2 regions of the Azospirillum argentinense genome follow, and region 1 is predicted to be linked to the other one. Evidence: riboswitches for the same ligand, from Rfam matches in the RefSeq annotation. Region 1 holds a riboswitch; the other holds the start of a gene.
The links. A riboswitch is a leader RNA that binds a small molecule or an ion and turns the genes downstream of it on or off. The one in region 1 is predicted to bind thiamine pyrophosphate.

Region 1 (7,007 bases):
ACCTCGCCACGCTGCCGCGCGACAGCGACCTGTTCAAGCGGACCATCGCCAAGATGGGCGAGCAGGAAACCCGCCTGGACGGCCTGTCCCGCGAGCTGGCCACCGCCCGCAAGGAGGCCGACACCGCCCGCAACACGCTGCGCGATCAGGTGCGCGGCATGACGTTCTGAGCGTAAAGGCGGAGCGTCACCAGGGCAGCGGCGACACGCCGAACAGCATCCGGTGCAGGTGCAGCAGTCCGCCATAGACCAGAAGAGCCACCGCCGGGCGCCACCAGCCGATCTCTCGCCAGACGAGGCTTTGGCGCCCGGCCAGGATCGCCGCGAAGGGCAGGTTGGACGTCCGCGCGGCGTAGCGGTCCCAATCGGCCCCCAACCGCCGCGCCAGCTTCGCGTCGATCAGGACGCTGCCGCCCAGCGCCAGCAGGGCGAGCGTGCCGAACAGGATCAACGAGGCGAGATCCCCGTTCGGCACCATATGGGCGACCGCCCACAGCCCGACGCCCCACAGGAACGGGTTGCGCGTCACCCGCAGGATGCCGCGGACCGGCTCCCGGTCGCCGGCCAGCAGCCTCTCCTGCCCGACCGAGGTCGGGTTCGGGGTGGAGAGGCCGGCGACGAGCAGGAACAGCGCCACCGGCACCAGCAGGACCGGCACCCAGGCCAGCCCGCCGACGGGCGGCCACACCGGCACATGGGGCGCCGCGTTGTAGGCCGCCACCAGCCACCAGAAGGCCAGCGCCGAGACCAGCGAATAGAGGCCGAGATAGGGCTTCTCGCCCAGCCGTCCGACCAGGGCCGCGCGCAGCGGCGTGCTGGAAATGCCGAAATGCGTCAGCAGCAGGAACAGCCCCGCGGCGGACAGATGGGCAATGGTCCCGGTCATGAGCGGTCTCCCGGTCGCGTCCTACAACCCTCGTCAGGCGCCCTCGTCAGGCGCCCTTTTCCAGCGTCGTGCCGCTGCAATAGGCCCAATCGTCGCCGTGCAGGCCGAAGAACAGGGCCACCGGCTGCTTGCCGGAGCGGTCGATGACCACGCGGAAGCGGTTGCCGGTGCAGGCGCCCGCCGCCTGCTTCTGGTAGGGCAGCTTGACGCTCTTGGATTTCAGGCAGGAATCGGCGGCCTTGGGCGGGTTGGCCGACGCGTCGATGCGCTTGCCGTTCAGCACCATGTAGTAGTTGGTGGCCTGCCCGCCCTTGACCTCGGCCTTCACCTCGATCTTGCCGAATCGGGACTTGTAGAGGCCGGCGTCGGTTTCCCCGTCCGGCGCGCCGGGGGCGATGGCGCGGAAGGACACGGCGCCGCAGGCCGGCGGCTCCTTCTTCTGGGCGAAGGCCGGCTGGGCCAGGGCGACGGTGGCGGCCCCGACGATCAGCGCGGCACCGAAAAGACGCGACAGCGGCATGCGAACCTCCTGGATCGGATGGAAGGGGTTGGGGCGGGTCAGGCGGGGGCCTGGCAGAACAAGGTCTGCTGCATGATGGCGCAGTCCTTCTCCACCCCGCCGTCGAGCATCGAGATCTCGACGCTGGTGACGGTCAGGGTGCGGCCCGGCTTCAACACGCGGGCCCGGGCGATCATCACCTCGCCCTTGGCCGGCGACATCAGATTGACCTTGAACTCCACCGCCAGGACCTCGCTGCCCGTCGGCATCAGCGTGTAGCCGGCGTAGCCCCCGGCGTTGTCGGCCAGCGTGCTGACCATGCCCGCGTGGAAGAAGCCGTGCTGCTGCGTCAGGTCGGCGCGGAACGGCAGGCGCATTTCGCAGAAGCCGGGCTCCAGCCGCGTCAGCTCGATCCCCAGCGTCTTGCAGATCGGCTGGCGTTCGAAGCCGGCGCGGCAGCGCGCCTCCCAGTCCGGATCGCGCGGTTCGAAGGTCTTGGGCACGTCTCGGGTCTCTCTGATTGTGTTCGGGCGGCCCTTACCCTGCGCCAGCCTTACGTTCCGATCAAGCCGAGCTGCGGGCTCGACGCCTCCGCGAAGGCCCGTTTCGGCATGCGCCCGGCCAGACGGGCCGCCCGCCCCGCCGCCACCGCGTCGCGCATCGCCGCCGCCATGCGCACCGGATCGCGTGCCTTCGACACGGCGGTGTTCAGCAGGACGGCGGCGCAGCCCAGCTCCATCGCCAGGGCGGCGTCCGACGCCGTGCCGATTCCGGCGTCCAGGACCACCGGCACCGGGCTGCGCGCGCAGATCGTCTCGATGGCGTGCGGGTTGCGGATGCCCAACCCCGAGCCGATGAAGGCGCCCAGCGGCATCACCGCCGCCGCACCCAGATCGGCGAGCTTGCGGCAGGTCACCGGATCGTCGTTGCAGTAGGGCAGAACGGTGAAGCCATCGGCCACCAGCTCCTCCGTCGCGCGCAGCAGCTCCTCGACGTCGGGGTAGAGCAGCTCGCGGTCGCCGATGACCTCCAGCTTGATCCAGTCCACATCCAGCGCCTCGCGGGCGAGCTGCGCAGTCAGCACCGCCTCCTTGGCGGTCAGGCAGCCGGCGGTGTTGGGCAGCAGTCCGGCGCGGTCCCCGATGACGTCGACGAGGCTTTCCGAATAGCCGTCCAGGCTGATGCGGCGGATGGCCAGAGTGACCAGTTCGCTGCCGCTGGCCGCCAGCGCGTCAAGCATGACCTGCTGGTTCGGATAGCCGGCGGTGCCGAGAAACAGGCGCGAGCGGAACTCACGGCCCGCTATGGTGAGCGTGTCGTTCATGGGTGTTTCCTTGAATGTCGGACCCGCGCTCCGGCGGGTGAGAATTTCAGCCGCCCTGCACGGGGCGGATGATCTCCAGGGCGTCGCCCGCGGACAGCGGCGTCTCGTCCCAGCGGCGGGACGGCAGGACGGCGCCGTTGAGGGCGACCGCGACCCCGCGGGTGCCCGCGGCGATTCCCCGCCCGGCCAGCAGGGCGGCGACGGTGGGGGCGGCGAGATCCTCCTCCCGCCCGTTGACGCGGATGCGCGCGCTCATGCCGCGGCTCCTCTGGGCTGGGCGAAGCGGTCGAGCGCGAAGGGGCGGATCACCGGATCGGCCTCCCCGGTCAGGATCAGCCGCGCGATCGAATCCGCGGTGACCGGGGTCAGCAGGATGCCGTTGCGGTGGTGCCCGGTGGCGTAGACCAGCCCCTCCACCTCCGAGAGGCCGAGGATCGGGGCGTCGTCGCGGGTGCCGGGGCGGAAACCGGCCCACGCCTCTTCGATGGGCAGTTCGGCGATACCCGGTAGGGCACGCCACGCCCCTTCCAGCAGGGCGAACTGGCCCCCCGCGGTCAGCCGGTCGTCGAATCCGCGCTCCTCCGTCGTGGCGCCGACCAACAGCCGCCCGTCCAGCCGCGGGATCAGGTAGGTGCCGGGGGTCCACACCACATGGCGCAGCAGCGGCAGGCGGGCGTCCATGCGCAGGCAGAGCATCTGCCCCTTCACCGGACGCACGGGCGGACGCACCGCCGGGGACAGCCCGTCTATCCAGCCCGACCACGCCCCGGCGGCCAGGACCACATGGTCGGCCTCGACCAGCCGGTCACCAACCTGGACGCCAACGGCGCGACCACCACGGACCTCGATGCGGCCGATCTCTGCATACTCGTGCACCACGGCACCAGCCCGCAAAGCAGCGGCGTGCAGGGCGGCGGCGACCTTGCGGTTGTCCACCTGATGGTCGCCGGCGCAGAAGAGCGCGCCGGCCACGCCCGGCTGGAGGTAGGGCTCGCGCCGCCGCACCTCCGCCCCGCTCAACCACTCGACCGGCAGGCCGAGCTTGGTCTGGAAATCGTGCAGGAAGCGCACCTTGGCGGCGTCGTCGGCGTTCAGCGCGATGACCATGGTGCCTTCGTCGCGCAGGTCCACCGCCATGCCGGAGGCGGCCTCCAGCTCCGCCGCGAAGGCGGGCCACAGGTTCTGCGAGGCGCGGGTCAGCGGCAGAAGGCTCTCTTCGCCGGGTTCGGTCTCCACGCAGGCGGCGAGCATGCCGCCCGCGGCGTGGCTGGCGCCCCGGCCGGCGGCGCCACGGTCGAAGACCTCCACCCGGCAGCCGGCGGCGGCCAGTCTCCAGGCGATGGACAGGCCGATCACACCGGCGCCGACCACGGCGACGGTGGGCTTTGCGGAATCGGAATGAAATGAAGGCGCGGATACCATGCGGCGGCTCCCTTCGCTGGCATTATCCAGACAGGTTCGATGGGTGTGATCTCAGCCGCGCGAGCGCATCCCGCACGGCACCCCAGCCAATGCGCGGATCATCCGGAAGAGAACCGCCTTTGGCAAGCCCCTTTTCGTTGGCTCAACCCGCAGATTTTCCTTCTCATAGATGGCCGGGACAAAGCCGCCGCGTCGGCGGCTTCCATCCTATATGATAGAAATAAATCTTTTCACAGCAACCTCACAGTCCAGCTTTTATGAAGTACAATACGAGAAAAACTTATTTTTCTTGTTCAATTGATTCTTGGCGGGATTATCATTTTCTGTACAAAACACTGCCCATGCAATCACATGAACATTCGCGCACCAAAGCATACAATGATATGCTTTTCTGCAAAGCCAATTAGAGAGCTTTCCAATTTACCTTCTGGCATATACAATATACCCGCCGGATGGAGAAGCTACATCAGCCATGCTTCTTGAGAAACAAGACCCGATTCCTTCCGAGGATTTTCTCGGACCTGATCATTAATCAACCGAGATTTGAATCTTACCTACTACTAAACGAATAGAAAAGAGGAAATTATGTCAGTACAGGAAATATTAAAAGATACAACATCCAATATAGTGACCGCCATCAATAAAGCAATTTCAGAAATTATTCAGACAGCCTCGATATCGGACAGCGCCTTCAGCGGAGTAATTTTTGTATTCGCGTGGATTTTTATTAGTCTATCTTTTCTTTGGTTGTTTCGCAGAATATTTCGTTTTTTTCTAAAGGAGTCCGTGGGAATTGCCCATGACACGCTCCAAATCAAAAAGATGTGGAAGCGCTCAAAAGAAATATTTCCCAACAAGATTTTCGATCCTTTTGACAATATGGGGTTATCACGTGCACGCATTTCCAGCAGCCCCGCCACGAAACTATGGAGCTTCTTCGGTACCGATCGGGAGTTGATGCAGGGACTAAGACTGAAGCACTGGGCTGCGCGCGTAGCCCTGGCCATTGCTATCGCCACCACGACAGCCATGGCGGCCTTTGGTTCGGCGTCGTTCGTCCGGGAGCTTTGCGCATCGTCGGGAGCAAGCGCACTCACAACCCTATTGGCGGTGAGTTTCGGCACTCTGTTGTATACATCCATTATTTATGCTTTCGACCTGTCCATTGTCACTGCTGAAAAGATGTCGCTTGCGCGTATCTCCTGGCGATTTGCCTTTGCCCTGTTCATGTCTTGCGTGATCGGCGCCCAACTGAACATTGACTTCCACAAGGAATTTCTCAAAGCAAGACTGGAGAAAACAATTGATCTTCGCAACATGGAAGAGCAAATAGGCATCCTGAGGACAAATCTTGGAGAAGCAGAAGCAACAAAAACAGAATCGGACAAATCGCTTGCAGCTCTCCGCGAACGCGAGAAATCCCTATCGTCGCCAAACACCACGGGCCTGAAGGAGTTTTCAACACAGCGCGACTTCTTGCTAAACGACAAAGCCAAACTTGAGTGCATGCTGAAAAATGAACGAGAATATGGAAATTTCTCCTCATGCGACCCGCAGTCCGACTTTGGGTTATCCCTCAACAAAGCCCCTCGCGAGGCCGGACCGAGAGGAGAACTAGACTGCGCAGCGAAGCACAAAAATACGAATGCCTGCAAAATATACATAAAAATAGATCAATTGAGACAGGATGTAGAGCGGATTAACCTCTCTATTTTTCAGGCTACAGACGCCAAATTCCAAGAAGAATCCATCACAAAGATCAACGAAGAGATCAAAGAATATGAAGAAAAAAATAGAATCAGCAATGGATCTTTGAATAACCTGAAATATAGCATCGACGAACAACAGACGAGAATCGCCAACGCGAAGAAACGTTTGGAAGGATCAAAAACCGACCTGCTGCGCGAGATGATCGATACCATAAGGGCCGATTTCCGCGGAGAGGGTGATGGCTCCAGCTATTGGATGCTGGCAATGTTTGCCACTATCGTGATCATCGATCTTTTTGCGGTGATCGCAAAGTTCATCACCAATTCCACCCTCTATGAAGCACGACTCCGTGGTTTCGAGGCGGCCGAGATCGCGAAAGCCGAAACGATAGGCGAGATGTTCAGCACCAAAATCATATCAAGGGAACGCGAAGTCATCGACATTTTCAAGGCATGGCCGTCCGGCCGGACCGACGAGAGCGAAAGCGATCGTCCGCATTCCGCCGTAACATCATGGGTGCGAAGGCTGATCGACGAGCTGGAAAAGCGCTTTCGAGTCAAGCATCAGCCATCGGGGACAACGGCGTCGTAGAGCACAGTCGTATCTCGCCGATGCGCCGAAAGGGCTGCTTGATGACCAGCACGCCGCCTCAACCTCCGGATCACGACCGATGCGTGCCGCCCGAGCGATGGCGCCCCTTGTGTCGGGGAGCCGCTGTGTTGGGATGGGCGCTCATTGACGATTCCTCCACGGCACATCCCTACAGCAACAAAAGCGACGCCAGCCCCAGGAAGGACAGAAACCCGATGACGTCGGTCATGGTGGTCAGGAAGACCGAACTCGCCACCGCCGGATCGACGCCCAGCCGGTCCAGCCCGATGGGAATCAGCACCCCGCACAGCCCGGCGACGAACAGGTTGATGACCATGGCGCAGCCGATCACGAGGCCGATCATCGGCTCGAACCACGTCGCGGCGATGGCCCCCACCAGCGTGGCGAAGACGGCGCCGTTGAGCAGCCCGACCAGAACCTCCTTGCCCACCACGCGGGGCGCGTTGGAGGACGACAACTCGCGCGTCGCCAGGGCGCGCACCGCCACGGTCAGGGTCTGGGTCCCGGCGTTGCCGCCCATCGAGGCGGTGATCGGCATCAGCACCGCCAGCGCCA
Region 2 (7,007 bases), on a different replicon from region 1:
GGCCGCCTGCCGCGCCACCGCCCCCGCCTTCCCGGCGTCGAGCGCGGAGCGGGCGACCATGCCGAAGCTGATCTTGTGGCCGTAGGGCAGGAAGCGCGCGGTGATCGGCACCCGCGCCCGGATGGCCTCCAGCGCGTCGTTGCCGCCATAGGCGACCACCGTGTCGGCGCGGCCCAGCCACGCGCGCTCCGCCGCCTCATCGCCGCCCTTCCACCAGACGATGGCGATGCAGTCGGCCAGCTCCGGGTCGATCTCCGCCAGGATCTGCGCGAACCAGCCGGCGAACAGTGGCTCGGCGCTCGGCAGCTTGCCGACCGTTCCGGCCTTGACCAGCAGGCCGGAAATCAGGCTCCACAGCGGCAGGCCCGGCACGTTGCCCGCCCAGACATGCAGCAGCAGTTCCGGCCCGAAGGCGCGGGCGAAGCCGCCCTTGGGCATCGGCTGGAAATCGTCGAGCACCGCCGGGTTGGCGAAATCCTCGGCGATGAACTTCCGAAGCTCCGGCCCGCGGAAGGTTTTCAGATAGCCGGTTAGCCCCAGCCGGACCATCTCCGCGTCGTAGCCGGTGACCAGAGGCAGCAGCCGTTCCGCCCTTTGCCGCCACGGGTCGTCGCGGTCGAGCAGCCGGGCGACGGCGCGGTCGATGGCGGCGGCGATCTCCGCGACGGTGCGGCTTCTCAAATAGGTCCGCGCGTTCGTCCGCACCCGCGTTGCCAATTCAGCGACCTGTGCCTCGCTCAGCACCGGCACCGCCACGTCGAGCGTCTCGGCGCCGCGCCGGAAGGTCAGCGTCCGCCAGTCCACCGCGTCGGCGGACAACCCCGGCAGATGCCCGGCGCGCTCCATCAAGCCAACGGCCATTGGGCCCGCGCCGCTTTGAGGAAGTCCTCGACCGCCATGGAGCAGCCCTTGGCATCCGCCCCGTCCGCCCGGCCGAGAAGCTGGAAGCCGCCGTCCACCTCCACCCCCGCATCCTCGGTCAGGATGGCCGAGGCGCAGTTGAAATGGGCCAGATCGTGATGGACCAGAACGCCGACGCTGCCGTGCGGCACCTCCTGCCCGGTCAGCGGGTTGATGACCCGGCTGCGGATCCAGTGCGGGCCGGACTTCACCGACGGGCAGGCCTCGTTGCCGTCGTCGTAAAACTGGGTGCTCAGCTCGGTCATGCCGTACATGTTGATGCACAGCCGGCGCGGCACGCCGAAGGTGGCGGACAGACGGCCATAGAACTCCTCCGCCGCCATCTCGCGCGACTGGCCCTTGAAGCCGCCGGTGTCGAGGATGCGGCTGCCCGCCGGCAGGGCGAAGCTCCGCCCCCGCTCGGCCAGCGCGTCCATCAGATGCACGACGCTGAAGCTCGCCCCCAGCAGGGCGTAGGGTTCACCGGTCGCCTCGGCGCGGGACAGCGCGTCGATGGCCCCGTCCACGTCCAGCCCGGCGTCGGAGACGAAATAGCGGCTCTCCGCCGTCCCGAATTCGCTTTTCGCCAGCGCCAGATAATGGGCGAGCGAGGAGTTGGGCATCGCCTGCTCGGTCGGGAACAGGATGCCCATGCGCAGCCGTTCAAAGTCACCCATGAAGCGGCGGCGGAAATTGACGGTCATCGAGCGGTCGTAGACCGCCAGCGTCGGATGGTGGCTCTTGCCGCGCACGCCCTTGGTGGTGCCGCTGGTCATGAAGACGTGCGGGCACTCCTCCGGCGGGCGTCCGCTCAGCGTCAGGTCCTTGAAGGCGCTGATCGGCACGGCGGGCACGTCGCGCCAGCTCTTCACCGTGCGCAGGGTGCGCGCCCGCTGGGTGGCGAAGCGGCGGTAGGGGGCGTTGGTCTCGAACTGGTGGGCGAAGACGGCCAGCGCCATGCGGTTGAACGCCTCTTCGTCCGCCTCTCCGGCGGCGATGAAGGCCAGCAGCTCTTCGACAAGTCGGGCTTCGGTCACGTCCGGACACACCTTTTGCAGCGCCAACAAACTGTTGCCGGGACAAGCGGTGTCTGGATGGAATGGGGGTACGCCGTGCCGCCCTTCAGTCCCGTCCCTACGCCGGTATGACCCGGATCAGGTTCGATGGGTCACCGCGTTGTCCGGATGAAAGCGCCGGACCGGCGGAGTCTCAGCCTCCTAGCGAGGCCCCCCAGGGAACACTTTGCAAGCTAAGGGACCGGCCCCCGCCCGTCAAGGAGGTCGGGTTCGAGGGTAGGGTGATCGCATTTGAAATCCCCTCTCCCCTCCGGGGAGAGGGTTAGGGTGAGGGGGTTGCGCTTGTGCCGGACGTACCGCCACGCGCAACCCCCTCACCGGCCCCTCGGGCCACCCTCTCCCCAGGGGGAGAGGGCTATGAAAGTCAAATGCGATTGCCCTGGTTCAGGGAGGTCGGGTTCAGGCGGCGGCCTTCACCACCTCCAAGACCATGGCGATCTCGTCGATGACGTTGTTCTGGCTCTCCATCGCCTCCATCACCTCCTGGTTCGTGACTTCTCCGGACGCCAGCTTGTGGTGCCAGCGCGGAGTCGGGGCGTAGGTGATCGACAGCGTACGGAAATCGACGTTCAGATGCATGGCCAGCCGGGTGTTAGGCCAGCCGCGCTCGATGAATTTCCGGTTCTCCTCCATCGAGAACAGGCTCAGCACGTTGGGCGTGATCGGGCGGACGTGGGTCGGGTCGCCGAGATAGCCCTCGCTGCGCGGGTGCGGCACCTTGATGGTGATCCGCGCGCCGTGGCGGCAGACGCGGTACAGCTCCTTCATGATGTTCAGGAAGCCCTCGGTCGTCTGGCCCATATGCTCCAGCGCGTGGATGAGCTGGACGTCGGCGACGCTGCTCTCCTCGAACGGCCAGGGCACGACCTCCAGGTCGGCCACGATGTCCGGCCCAAAGGTGCCGTACTTGTCCACGTTCACGTAACCGGCAAGCCGCGTGTCGCCGCAGCCAAGGTTGAGCTTGAGGTCCGACATCGCGCGCGCTTCCCGCCAGCCGTTGTTGTTGCCACGAACGCGACCCTACACCTCCCGCCGCAACAGCGACAGGGCGGCCATCGCCATCACCTGCGCGGAATGGACCATGTCGTCGATGTCCACATACTCGTCCGGCTGGTGGGCGAGGTCGAGGATGCCGGGGCCGTAGGCGATGCAGTCCTTCAGATGCCCGACCCGCGCGATGTGCTTCTGATCATAGGTGCCGGGGGACACCACCTGCGCCGCCGGACGGCCCAGCACCGTCTCGATGGCCGCCCCCACCGCCCGCACCACCGGCGCGTCGGCGTCGGTCAGGGTGGGCAGGAAGGCCAGCACCTCGCGCAGCTCGTAGTCGAAGCCGGGGCGCTCGCGGCGCAGACCCTCCAGAATGCCGACGATCTCCGCCCGCACCTCCTCCGGGTCCTCCTCGATCAAATAGCGGCGGTCGATGACCATGCGGCAGCGGTCGGGCACCATCGGGCTGGGCAGGCCGCCATGATCCTCCGGCTGGCCGCCGTGGATGGCGTTGATGTTCAGGGTGGACTGCCGCGCCCCCTCCGGGACCACCGGCATGGCGGTGCGCTTGGCGGCCAGCCGGGGGATCAGCTCCGTCTCGATCCGGTGCAGCACGGCGCCCATGTGGCGCACCGCGCAGTTGCCGAGGAAGGGCATGGAGCCGTGGGCGACGCGACCCTTCGTCTCGATCTCCGCCCACCAGACGCCGCGGTGGCCGATGCACACGCGGTCGACGTTCAGCGGCTCGGGGATGATGACGTGGTCGACCCGCGGGCGGGAAAAGTAGCCGAGCTTCGCCAAGTGCCCGACCCCGCCGTAGCCGCCGGACTCCTCGTCCACCGTGCCGGAGATTTCCAGGGCACCGGGGAAGGGGATGCCCGCCTCCAATATCGCTTCAACGGCGATGATGGAGGCGGCGATCCCGCCCTTCATGTCGCAGGCGCCACGGCCGTAGACGCGCCCATCCTTCACGACGCCTTCGAAGGGATCGACCGTCCAGCCTTGGCCGGCGGGCACCACGTCGATGTGGCCGTTGAAATGCACGCAGGGGCCGGGCTCGCGCCCTTCGATGCGGGCGATCACGTTGGTGCGCGGGTAGCGGTCGCTGTCGCCCGGCGCCCCATCCGCCCGCACATACTCCACGGCGAAGCCGCGCCCGGCCAGCCGCCGCCCGAGGAATTCTGCGCAGTCGGTGTAGACGTCGCCGGGCGGGTTCACGGTCGGGATGCGGATCAGGTCGCGGGTCAGCGCGACAAGCTCGTCGCGCCGCTCCGCGATGCGGCGGAACAGCGACTCCCGGTGGTCGAGCGGCATGCCTCCCCCCTACGCACACTTCGTTGCGCGGAAGGATCGGTCATGCCGGCGCGCCTGTCGAGAGGTTCCGCGCCTCACTCCGCCGCATGATGCCGCAGCCGCCCGTCCTCGTTGGTGCGGCCGTTGCGGAGCTGCTCCTCGTACCAGCGGCGGTGATGGTCCTTGGCCCAGTTCTCGTCCACCACGCCGCGGCCCATGGCGTCGAAGGCGCCCTCCATGCCGATGGTGCCGATGTAGATGTGCCCGATGATCAGCGCGATCATCAGCGCGGCCACCACCCCGTGCGCCACATGCAGGATCTGCATGCCGCCGATCCCGGTGACGGCGAAGGGCATCATCAGCAGGAAGCCGGTGAGCGACAGCGCGAAGCCGCCGAACACCACCGCCCAGAAGACGCCCTTCTGGCCGGCATTGAAGCGCCCGGCCTCGGGATGCTCGCCGGACTTGCTCAGCACGCCGCCCAGCGTCTTCAGCCAGACCAGATCGGCCTTCTCCGGGATGTTGTCGCGCACCCACAGCACGAAGATCATCACCAGCCCGAGGACGAAGGGCACGCTGAAGAAATTGTGCATGTACTTGCTGGCCTCGGCCAGCATCGTGAAGTTGGGGTGGCCGATCAGCGGGATCAGCAGCATGCGCCCGAAGGTCAGGATCAGCCCGGTCAGCGCCATCAGCAGGAAGCTGACCGCCGTGGTCCAGTGGGCGAAGCGGTCCATGCCGCTGAAGCGCGGCACCGGACGCCCCGACCGGCCGCCGTGGATGCGGATGGTGCCGCGGATCAGGTAGAAGATCGCCAGCACCGCGATCGGCCCCAGGATCAGCGCGCCGGCGATGATCTTCAGCCAGACCATGCGGAACTCGCGCCATTCCCGCCCTTCCGGCTGAACCAGGACGCCCAGCTTTTCGTCGGGGATGCTGACCCGCCCGGAGAGCTTGCCGTCCGGCGTCTGGTAGAGCTGCACCTCGTCCTTCGAGGTCGGCGAGTTCGGCCCCGGCGTCTGGTAGAACTGCGCCTGCACCGCCGGTGCGGCGAGCAGCAGAACGAACAGGACCAGCAGGGGGCGCAGGAGCTTCGTCATGTCGCGTCCTTCCCTAGAGAGTATGCGCTTTGCGGGGTGCTTGATCGGGGGACGCTTGCCCCCACCCGCTCAGCTCCCGCCGGTGCCCTCGCGGCCCGGGCTGAAGGCGTTGCCACGGTCGTTCTCGCGGTAGGCGGTGGTCCAGCCCCAGGCGCCGGAGCCGTAACCGCGGCGCACCGTCCGCTCCTTGTAGATGTCGGCCAGGACGTCGCCGTCACCGGCCATCAGCGCGCGGGTGGAACACATCTCCGCACAGAGCGGCAGCTTGCCCTCGGCCAGCCGGTTGGCGCCGTATTTCTGATACTCCTCCAACGAGTTGTCCGGTTCCGGACCGCCGGCGCAGAAGGTGCATTTGTCCATCTTGCCGCGCCCGCCGAAGTTGGTCGCCTGCGGGTACTGCGGCGCGCCGAAAGGACAGGCGTAGAAGCAGTAGCCGCAGCCGATGCACAGGTCCTTCGAGTGCAGCACCACCCCGTCCGCCGTCTGGTAGAAGCAGTCCACCGGGCAGACCGCCGCGCAGGGTGGGTCGTTGCAATGCATGCAGGCCATGGAGATCGACCGTTCGCCGGGCACGCCGTCCTTCAGCGTGATGACGCGGCGGCGGTTGATGCCCCAGGGGATGTCGTGCTCGTTCTTGCAGGCGGTGACGCAGGCGTTGCACTCGATGCAGCGTTCCGCGTCGCACAGGAATTTCATGCGGGCCATGGTCGTGTGTCCTCCTTGCGGCGCGTCAGGCCGGTTCGACGCGGCACAGCGTCACCTTGGTTTCCTGCATGAAGGTCATGGGGTCGTAGCCGTAGGTCGTCACCCCGTTGGCCGGTTCGCCCAGGACGATGGGATCGGTGCCGGGCGGGTAGTTCTCCCGCAGGCTGTTGCCCTGCCAGTAGCCGGAGAAGTGGAAGGGCATGAAGACCGTGCCGGTGCCGATGCGTTCGGTCACCAGCGCGCGCATCCGCGCCTTGGAGCTGTCCTCCGGCCCGTAGACCCAGACCATGCCGCCGTCGCGGATGCCCAGACGCTCGGCGTCCTTGGGATTGATCTCCACGAACATCGTCTGTTGCAGCTCGGCCAGCCAGGGGTTGGAGCGGGTCTCCTCGCCGCCGCCCTCATACTCGACCAGCCGTCCGGAGGTCAGGATGAAGGGGAAGCGCTGGCGGATGTCGCTGTCCGCGATCTTGAACTGGAGCGAGCGGGCGAGCTGCGGCAGGCGGTAGTCGCGTCGATCCTCGATCGCCGGATACTCCTTCACCAGCTCCGGCCGCGGCGAATAGATCGGCTCGCGGTGCAGCGGCACCGGGTCGGGCAGGTTCCAGGCGACGGCGCGGGCCTTGGCGTTGCCGTGCGGCGAGCATCCATGCTTCAGCGCGACGCGGATGATGCCCATGGACAGGTCGGTCTGCCAGCTCACCTCGTCCACCTTGTCGCCGCCGATGGCCTGGATGACGCGCATCTCCTCCGCCGTCAGGTCCTTGTCCCAGCCCAGCTTCTTCAACATCGCCATGGTGAATTCGGGATAGCCGTCCTCGATCTCCGACCCCTTGGAATAGGAGCCGTCGGCGAGCAAGCTGACGCCGTTGCGCTCCACCCCGAAGCGGGCGCGGAAGACGCCGCCGCCCTCCATCACATGCTTGGAGGTGTCGTAGAGCAC

Region 2: linked by a shared signal. The riboswitch ahead of ABAZ39_RS15320 (LuxE/PaaK family acyltransferase) and the one ahead of thiO (glycine oxidase ThiO) in region 1 are both predicted to bind thiamine pyrophosphate.

What each region holds. Positions count from the first base shown of each region.
Region 1 is NZ_CP007797.1:260,439-267,445, reverse strand. It holds gene ABAZ39_RS30520 (hypothetical protein) at 1-170, shown strand, start outside; gene ABAZ39_RS30515 (NnrU family protein) at 187-885, opposite strand; gene ABAZ39_RS30510 (hypothetical protein) at 932-1,405, opposite strand; gene ABAZ39_RS30505 (PaaI family thioesterase) at 1,444-1,887, opposite strand; gene ABAZ39_RS30500 (thiazole synthase) at 1,938-2,708, opposite strand; gene thiS (sulfur carrier protein ThiS) at 2,755-2,964, opposite strand; gene thiO (glycine oxidase ThiO) at 2,961-4,130, opposite strand; TPP riboswitch at 4,122-4,225, opposite strand; gene ABAZ39_RS35235 (DUF4407 domain-containing protein) at 4,716-6,431, shown strand; gene mgtE (magnesium transporter) at 6,601-7,007, opposite strand, start outside.
Region 2 is NZ_CP007794.1:240,448-247,454, forward strand. It holds gene ABAZ39_RS15315 (acyl-CoA reductase) at 1-861, opposite strand, end outside; gene ABAZ39_RS15320 (LuxE/PaaK family acyltransferase) at 846-1,937, opposite strand; TPP riboswitch at 2,014-2,143, opposite strand; gene ABAZ39_RS15325 (class I SAM-dependent methyltransferase) at 2,376-2,951, opposite strand; gene ABAZ39_RS15330 (acetylornithine deacetylase/succinyl-diaminopimelate desuccinylase family protein) at 2,997-4,280, opposite strand; gene ABAZ39_RS15335 (formate dehydrogenase subunit gamma) at 4,355-5,359, opposite strand; gene fdh3B (formate dehydrogenase FDH3 subunit beta) at 5,429-6,064, opposite strand; gene ABAZ39_RS15345 (formate dehydrogenase subunit alpha) at 6,090-7,007, opposite strand, start outside.